One region of the Ewingella sp. S1.OA.A_B6 genome, then DNA from elsewhere that is predicted to be linked to it. Evidence: predicted binding sites of a transcription regulator. Region 1 holds the regulator's gene; each other region holds the start of a gene.

Evidence for each region. The regulator CRP, encoded in region 1, controls carbon source genes, mostly activating them, when cyclic AMP is high. The targets are predictions, from matches to a motif close to ATGTGANNNNNNTCACAT.
Region 2: rhaS (rhamnose ABC transporter substrate-binding protein) is a predicted target of CRP. The motif match lies at 1,190-1,207, and genes of this name have one in related genera.
Region 3: bhsA (multiple stress resistance protein BhsA) is a predicted target of CRP. The motif match lies at 1,248-1,265, and genes of this name have one in related genera.
Region 4: ACMV8I_RS05530 (arabinose ABC transporter substrate-binding protein) is a predicted target of CRP. The motif match lies at 833-850, and genes of this name have one in related genera.

The regions. Positions count from the first base shown of each region.
Region 1 is NZ_JBLJFK010000009.1:15,245-17,448, reverse strand. Features, by position in the region: gene argD (bifunctional acetylornithine/succinyldiaminopimelate transaminase) at 1-392, shown strand, start outside; gene crp (cAMP-activated global transcriptional regulator CRP) at 455-1,087, opposite strand; gene ACMV8I_RS15740 (OsmC family protein) at 1,449-1,856, shown strand; gene ACMV8I_RS15735 (phosphoribulokinase) at 1,897-2,204, opposite strand, start outside.
Region 2 is NZ_JBLJFK010000001.1:194,961-197,164, forward strand. Features, by position in the region: gene rhaS (rhamnose ABC transporter substrate-binding protein) at 36-1,028, opposite strand; gene aldA (aldehyde dehydrogenase) at 1,689-2,204, shown strand, end outside.
Region 3 is NZ_JBLJFK010000001.1:216,044-218,247, forward strand. Features, by position in the region: gene ddlA (D-alanine--D-alanine ligase) at 1-192, shown strand, start outside; gene bhsA (multiple stress resistance protein BhsA) at 418-675, opposite strand; gene bhsA (multiple stress resistance protein BhsA) at 850-1,107, opposite strand; gene ACMV8I_RS01070 (hypothetical protein) at 1,523-1,777, opposite strand; gene ACMV8I_RS01075 (TetR/AcrR family transcriptional regulator) at 1,954-2,204, shown strand, end outside.
Region 4 is NZ_JBLJFK010000001.1:1,162,994-1,165,197, reverse strand. Features, by position in the region: gene ACMV8I_RS05535 (ribulokinase) at 1-713, opposite strand, end outside; gene ACMV8I_RS05530 (arabinose ABC transporter substrate-binding protein) at 1,127-2,110, shown strand.

The DNA of each region.
Region 1 (2,204 bases):
AACCCGGCAAGCATGGCACCACCTACGGCGGAAACCCGTTAGCGTGTGCCGTCGCTGAAGCTGCGCTGGATATCATCAACACGCCAGAGGTTCTGGCTGGCATCGGCGAGCGCCGCGCGGCATTTATTCAGGCATTGGAAGCGATTAATCAGAAATACTGCGTATTCAAAGAATTCCGTGGTCAGGGGTTATTGATTGGTGCTGAGTTATCTGACGCCTATAAAAACCGCGCCAGTGAGTTCCATAAAGCCGCTGCCGACTGCGGCCTGATGATGTTGGTGGCAGGCCCTAACGTCATGCGGTTTGCGCCATCCCTGGTGATTGAGTTCGCAGACATCAGCGAGGGGATGAATCGCTTTGAGGAAGCCATTGGGAAAGTGTTGAGCGCTTGAGGTTTCCCTATTCTCCAATAAAAACGGCGCGACAGTTGCCTGTCGCGCCGTTTTTCAGGGAATCAACGGGTGCCGTAAACGACAATCGTTTTACCGTGAGCGGAGATCAAACTCTGATCTTCCAGCATCTTGAGGATACGGCCAACCGTCTCGCGTGAACAGCCGACGATTTGACCAATTTCCTGACGGGTTATTTTGATCTGCATACCATCCGGGTGGGTCATCGCATCCGGCTGTTTTGCCAGACTCAGCAAAGTTTGCGCGATACGGCCCGTCACGTCGAGGAAGGCGAGGTTACCCACTTTCTCCGAAGTCACTTGCAACCGAGTCGCCATCTGAGCAGAAAGACGCATCAGAATGTCTGGATTAACCTGAATTAACTGGCGGAATTTTTTATAAGAGATTTCAGCCACTTCGCAAGCAGATTTAGCACGAACCCATGCACTACGCTCCTGGCCTTCTTCGAAGAGTCCCAGCTCGCCGATGAAGTCACCTTGGTTCAGGTAGGAAAGTATCATCTCTTTGCCTTCTTCATCTTTAATCAGGACGGCAACCGACCCTTTCACGATGTAGTAGAGCGTTTCGGCTTTTTCACCTTGGTGAATCAGCGTACTTTTGGACGGATATTTATGTATATGACAGTGAGACAGGAACCATTCGAGAGTAGGGTCTGTTTGTGGCTTGCCGAGAACCATTAGTTATTATCCTCTGTTATTATCGCTGCCCAAAATCACAGGGCTCAGAGTTCCCTGTACGGCGTCTTAAAAATGCGCGCCCTTTTAGCATAAGAACTGTCCAGTAATGCTGCAAGCGGGAGTCGGAGTGTAACAGCGTTATAAATGTTGTTAACACCGTGGTTTCATATGAAAACCACAAACCCATCACCGCAATTTACTGAAAAGTATGTATCGGCTCTGTTTGTAGCACAGGTTTGAGCGAGTGTCTTCTGTTGTCTCGCTTCAGCATGATGGCGATCGGGTTACGTTGCTGGTTTTTTCCTAAAAGGGTAGTCTGAGAAGAATTCAGTTTAAATGAAAGCAGCGGGAGTAAGGCATTATGCAGGCACGCGTAAAGTGGGTAGAAGGGCTGACGTTTTTGGGTGAATCTGCGTCAGGTCACCAGGTTTTAATGGACGGTAACGCGGGCGATAAAGCCCCAAGCCCGATGGAGATGTTGCTGATGTCGATGGGCGGTTGCAGCGCCATCGACGTAGTGTCTATCTTGCAAAAGGGCCGCAACGATGTGCAGAACTGCGAAGTCAAACTGACGTCTGAACGCCGTGAGGAAGCACCGAGGCTGTTCACTCATATCAACCTGCACTTTATTGTCACCGGAAAAGAGTTGTCAGATAAAGTGGTTGAGCGCGCGGTGTCCTTGTCGGCTGAAAAATACTGTTCGGTATCTCTGATGCTGGGTAAAGCCGCCTCCATCACTCATAGCTTTGAAGTGGTTGAGCCGGAGTGAGTGACTAAATGCCGCAGTGCTTAGGCGTGCGGCATCTTCCTCACTTAATCTTCTTCCCTTCCATCAGGCGCTGCACCAGTGGTGCCATAATCAGCTCCATCGCCAGCCCCATTTTACCGCCCGGCACCACCAGCGTATTGATGTGCGAGATAAACGAACCTTGCAGCATCGCCAGCAGATAAGGAAAATCTATATCGTCCAGCCCGCGAAAGTGAATCACTACAAAGCTTTCATCCAGTGAAGGGATGGCCTTGGCAGCGAACGGGTTGGAGGTGTCTACCGTCGGTACGCGCTGGAAGTTGATGTGCGTGCGGGAGAACTGTGGGGTGATGTAGTTGATGTAGTCAT
Region 2 (2,204 bases), on a different contig from region 1:
CGGCCGAGCGGAAGCCCGTTTAGCCGCATTCAGGATCAGAATATTTTAGAGAATTTATCGATGTTACTGGCATCGTAAATAAAGGGTTCAGCCATCGCGCCGCTGCCATCAGCATCGAGCTTCACTTTGCCTAACCGGCCCATACTGGCTTCGGTTTTGGTTGCCGTGCCTTTGACCAAATCGTAGGCCAGATAGGTAGCGGCATAGCCGAGATCAATCGGGTTCCAGATGGCAAAACTTTTGGTCGCGCCGGATTTTACCGCGCCCGCCATTTCAGACGGCAGACCCAGACCGGTCACGTAAACTTTGCCGATTTTACCCTGATCTTTCACCGCCTGCGCCGCCGCCACGATACCGACCGACGACGGGGAAATAATCACTTTCAGATTTGGATAAGATTTCAGCAGTCCGACAGTTTCACGGTAGCTTTTATCTGATAAATCATCACCATAAGCCACCGTCACCAGATTCACAGAAGGGTACTTTGGCAGCACCTTTTTCATCTCAGCGATCCACAGATTTTGGTTGGTCGAGGTCGGTGTGGCGCTCAGAATGGCCACGTCGCCTTTTTCGACGTTCAGGGCTTTCAGGGCATCGGCAGCCAGCTTGATATTGGTTTCGCCAATCAGCGCATTGTTAGACGGATTGAGATGGATCTGGCGGCCCGCCTGCGCCACGCCGGAATCCCATGACACCACTTTAATGCCGCGCTGCATGGCTTTTTTCAGCACCGGGACCAGCGCGTCCGGGTCATTGGCGGAGACGGCGATCGCATCCACGCCCTGTGCAATAAGACCGTTCAGCACTTCGATCTGTGCTTCGGCCGTGGTGGTGGTCGGGCCGGTGTAAATCACTTTTACATCGCCCAGCTCTTTGGCGGCCTGCTGCGCACCCACGTTGGCTGCTTCAAAGAACCCATTGCCCAGCGATTTCGCCACCAATGCAATTTTCACTTCTGCCGATGCCGCGCCCGCCAGCAGAATGCTGCTCGCCATCAGGGTAAGGCTCAGTACGTATTTTAATTTCATTCTCTGTACTCCATATGCTATTCGCAAAATCTGCAAAAAGTTTAACGACCAAAAATTGCCGACGCGCCAGGCGCATGCTCATGACTCTAGGGAGTTGCTGACAAGCTAGCCTTTCCGCGAGTGCCAGTTCTAAGTCAACAATGGCAAAGGGACAAAGATCCAAGAGAACAACCTCACAAATTGATAACAATCTTTTTTTTCGATAGGCCAAACGGGCAACAAAACGCAGGATTTTGATCAGAGAAATACGCCCTGAAATAGGGCATAAAGCCAACTATCATGCAGGATTGAGTAGGGAAGTAAGGGTTTTGTTCAAAAGCGGTTTGCCGGTCACCGTTTCAGCCAGATGACCGTATCAGTGGTAACTGAGATATTGCAATAATGTTAATGAGATGTCGGAAGTAACAATCTTACTTAGTAGCCAGTAGCCATATTTTCGCTCAGGCGATTTGGCTTATTCCCCCTCTCTATATCGCAACTTACAAAAATGTTAAGTCGGGCGGTCCGGGCATGACATTTTTGCCATTTCTCAAAATTAAATGGCAACCACGGAAAGGTAAAAGTCCGGTGGATAGAACAGGCTGCTAAGAATTCACAAAAAACACCTTTTTAATTAACAATTCATTCATCACAACCATCCGCATTTTGGAGACTTCTTACATGGGCACAGTTCAGAAACGTATGTACATCAACGGTGAGTTTGTTGAAAACACCGGTGGGAAGTGGATTGACGTTATGAATCCGGCAACAGAACAGCTAATTTCTCAGATCCCGGCAGGCTCGGTGGAAGATGCCAAAAAAGCCATTGATGCAGCCGAAGCAGCGCAGCCGGGCTGGGAAGCATTACCCGCGGTTGAACGCGGCGTGTGGCTGCATAAAATTGCCGCTGGTATTCGCGAGCGCGAAGCTGAACTGACTGACACCATCATTGCCGAAGGCGGAAAAACCTACGGACTGGCACAGACCGAGGTGTTGTTCACTGCGGATTACCTCGACTATATGGCTGAATGGGCGCGCCGTTATGAAGGTGAAATTATTCAGAGTGACCGCCCTAACGAAAATATTTTCGTGTTCCGCAAAGCCATTGGCGTCACCACCGGCATTTTACCGTGGAACTTCCCGTTCTTCCTTATTGCGCGTAAAGCCGCACCGGCGTTAATCACCGGCAACACCATT
Region 3 (2,204 bases), on a different contig from region 1:
GTGTTTCTTACCGCGCAGGGTGATGTGATAATTAATGAAATTAATACGTTGCCAGGGTTCACCAATATCAGCATGTACCCTAAATTATGGGCCGCCAGCGGTCTGGGTTACAGCGAATTGATCACCAAACTTGTCGAACTGGCGCTCGAACAACATCAACAAGACAGCCAGCTAAAAAGCGCTGCGCACTGATATTTAGCCATAGTGAAATCGAAGGGCAGAGAATTTCTCCTGCCTTTTTATTTGATGATCCGTCTGACGCGTTTGCCGGTTAGATTGGCTGCGAGATAAAAGCAGGAGAGTGTGTTTTTTCGAGGAGTAGCGCGAGGAGTAGCGAAAGAATACGGAATATAAATGGCAGGCACGAAAAAGGCGGCAAACGCCGCCTCTTCTGCATACTGCTCTAATACTCAGTACTTATTTGTATAGCTCAGCAGTACCGTACAGACGGTTGTCGCCGGAAGCCGAGATGATGCGGTATGAACTTGCACCATTGGCTTCAGCTTTTGCCGCCAGTTTGTTTTCCAGACTGCTCAGGTTAGAGCCTGCTTGCGCGCTTACCACACCAATAGCCTGTGAACTAGCGGGTGCAGACTGAACCTCTGTTGCTGCCAGAGTAGTGAATGAGGCGGTAGCCAGGGCGATTGCTGCAAATGTCATTGCGATGTTTTTCATGATAAATACCTTTTGTGTTCTTTGTTATTCTGCGCATCAGCAGGTGATAAGTCGGTTAAACACTTTGTTTAACGTTCGATAATTAAATCTTAGACTTGGATCACATTCAGTGCAATATATTTATTTATTAATCGTTAACTAATTGTGCGGTTGTTGGTTTAACCCGCACAACTGTTATTTGTACAGTTCAGCAGTACCGTGCAGGTAGTTATCACCGGATGCACCGATAATGCGGTATGAGCTTGCGCCAGCTTCGGTAGCTTTAGCATTCAGCTCACGTTGCAGACTGGAAAGGTTATTACTTGAATTGGCACTGATAACACCGATTTTCTGTTGGTTAGCGGGTGCTGAATCAACCAGAGTTGCTGCCATTGGAGAGAAAGATACGGCGGCCAATGCAAGTGCTGCGAGCGTCATTTTTACGTTTTTCATGATGTCAGTTCCTGTTCGTTAATCTGGATAAGTCTGTTTGGGATTCGGTCAACGTTATTAGTTAACGTTCGATAAGTTAATGTTAGCGACTGATCGATTCCTGTGCAAGATGTTTTTTTAGTAATCGTTAACTAATCGTGCTGTGACTCAGATCACATTAAAGATGGTTGGTAGTGATTGATTTCTTAAATTTGGTGAGTAGTGAGGCTGTTCACTTATTGATAAGGAAATTGCGGGGTATCTATTGGTTGTCATAAATGATTATTTAATGAGTGATAACTTAAAGGTTGGTTTGATCGGCTGAGGGTGTTAAAAACGATACGGTGTCTCGCGAGTGACATAAGCAGAGAAAGATAAGGCAACATTATGTCGCCTCGTTACTCGCCTGGCTGGAGCAAGGTTCAGATCAAACCTCTTAGTAGTAAACAGGAGGATGATTGGCTGAACCCGCTGGAGCAGGTGGCATTGCCGGTGAAGTCGGAATACGTTGCTGGGAAGACTTGCCGTTAGCAAAGCGACCAGGGTGACAAAAGTTGCTGTCTCCGGTCACATTGACCATGGCGACTTCCTGACTCTGGGTTGGCATCATGATAACCTGCTGTGCGGCAACATTAGCAACCGGGACAGCGCTTAGCGCCATGACTGCCAGAAGGATTTTGAGATTGCGCATGATGTGTGTCCTGAGATTCTTTGCTGATTATAGCGTATGACTTGCTGATGGGAGCTATTTACTTATCGCTCGATAATTAAATAATAATCTCTACTGGACTTGTGCGCAACTATTTTTAATAATGATCGTTACATTAATAAGCAACCAGACCCACTGGGGTGATGGAGGGAGGGTGTATGAGCACTGAACAGACGGCTTTGGTCCGGAAATGTCGCGGTCGCCCAAAACAGTTCGATCGTGGAACTGCTCTGAGCAAGGCCCTGAATTTATTCTGGCGTCATGGCTACGAGGCCACCTCATTAGCGGATTTGGTCGAAGCTACCGGTGCGAAAGCGCCTACTCTGTATGCAGAATTTGGTAATAAAGAAGGGTTATTTCGCGCAGCCGTTGAACACTATCTGGCAACCTTTTACGAAAAGAGTTTCTG
Region 4 (2,204 bases), on a different contig from region 1:
GGCAAGTCTTCTACCAGCAGAGGATCGAGTGCGCTGAAGAAGTCGCGCGGAGGCAGGCCGCCCCACGAAGGATGCCACAACATTTTATGACCCGCGCTGCAACGTCCGCGGACCATGTCAGCCGGAGCGGTCGTGCCGGAAAGCAGGGCGGGCACCCAGTCGCACAGCTCAACCCAAGACGCCGCCGCTTCACGCACGGCGGCATCCTGGCGGGAAACGTGCAGGATTTTGGCCCAGAACCATTCGGAAGAGTAAACGCCGCCGATGTAGCGGGAGTAGTCGGGGAAATCGCCGCTGCGGCACAGGCGGTTGATCTCTTCGGCTTCTTCAATGGCGGTGTGGTCTTTCCACAACACGAACATCGCATTGGGATTGTTTTCGAATTCTGGACGCAGTGCCAATACCTGACCTTGTTCATCGACCGGTGCGGGTGTTGAGCCGGTCGAGTCCACGCCGATACCCATAATTTTGGCGCTGCGCTCAGCGCCGAGGCGCTGGACCAGATTCACAATCGCCTGCTCCATTGCCTCTATATAGTCACGTGGATGATGGCGGAACTGGTTTTGCGCCGCGTTGCAGAACAGACCCTCCTGCCAGCGCGGATAATAGACAACGTCGGTGTCGATCTCCGCGCCGCTCTGACAGTCCACGGCCAGCACCCTGACGGAGTCGCTGCCAAAATCCAGACCAAGAGCAATTGCACCTTGCGTCATTCTTCTCACTCCCAAAAATATGGATGAATATGTCTGATGATCATCCTGTGCGCGAGTGAGTGAGATGCGTGAGGAGGCGTTAGCTACAAGTATGCACAATCCTGCTCCTCATGATGTTTATGTGAAGTTAGTCAAAAGTTAACGCTTGGCTAAAATCGCTATATCTATGCACGATCCTGCTGTAATCCCCAAGTGTGATAGCGCTCTATCTTCCGGCGCTAATTTCCCGTTAAAACTGTTACGGTCCTATTTGGCTAAACAGCAAACCTGTTACCAGAATTGCCGGTATACGGCACCTAAAAGCAGATTGGTTTTTTGGCTACACCCTACTGATAACGTTTTCACGCTGGTCCCGGCCTGAGTCAATTCAGCGGAATGCAGCGTAAGACAACTATAAAAAGTCGGAGAACATCATGCATAAATTCACTAAGACGTTAGCGATGGCAGGTTTTGCTGTCCTTATGTCACATTCAGCTATGGCAGAGACCATGAAGCTGGGCTTTCTGGTTAAGCAGCCGGAAGAGCCATGGTTCCAGACTGAATGGAAGTTTGCGGATAAAGCAGGCAAGGATCTGAACTTCCAGGTGATCAAAATTGCGGTGCCGGACGGCGAGAAAACGCTGAACGCTATCGACAGCCTGGCTGCCAACGGTGCGAAAGGTTTTGTTATCTGTACGCCTGACCCGCGTTTAGGGCCTGCGATTATGGCCAAAGCCCGCAGCTACGATATGAAAGTGATTCAGGTCGATGACCAGTTTGTGAATGCCAAAGGCAAACCGATGGAAGAAGTGCCATTAGTGATGATGGCCGCGACTAAAATCGGCGAGCGTCAAGGGCAGGAACTGTATAAAGAGATGCAAAAACGTGGCTGGAATGTCGCAGACACCGGCGTCATGGCTATCACCGCCGATGAACTCGATACCGCACGTCGCCGTACTTCCGGGGCAATGGATGCGCTGAAAGCGGCTGGCTTCCCGGAAAAACAAATTTACAAAGTACCGACTAAGTCCAACGACATCCCTGGCGCACTGGATGCCGGTAACTCCCTGTTGGTACAACATGCAAAAGTGAAAAACTGGCTGATCCTTGGCATGAACGACAACACCGTTTTGGGTGGCGTGCGTGCAACGGAAGGTCAGGGCTTTAAAGCGGCTAACGTGATTGGCATTGGTATCAACGGCGTTGACGCGGTGAACGAGCTGTCGAAAGGTGCGCAAACAGGTTTCTATGGTTCTCTGCTGCCAAGCCCGGATATCCATGGCTATAAAAGTATTCAGATGCTTCATGACTGGGTGAGCAAAGGCGTTGAGCCACCGAAATTCACCGAAGTTACCGACGTGGTGCTGATCACCCGCGATAACTTTAAAGTTGAATTGAAGAAGAAAGGCTTGATGTAATTTCTTTGTCATCATCCGGGTTGCAGAGGTGTTGACTGCGCTCGCTCGCCCCGGTCGTTTAGTTAACTAAGCGATTGGGGATTTTTGAACTTGC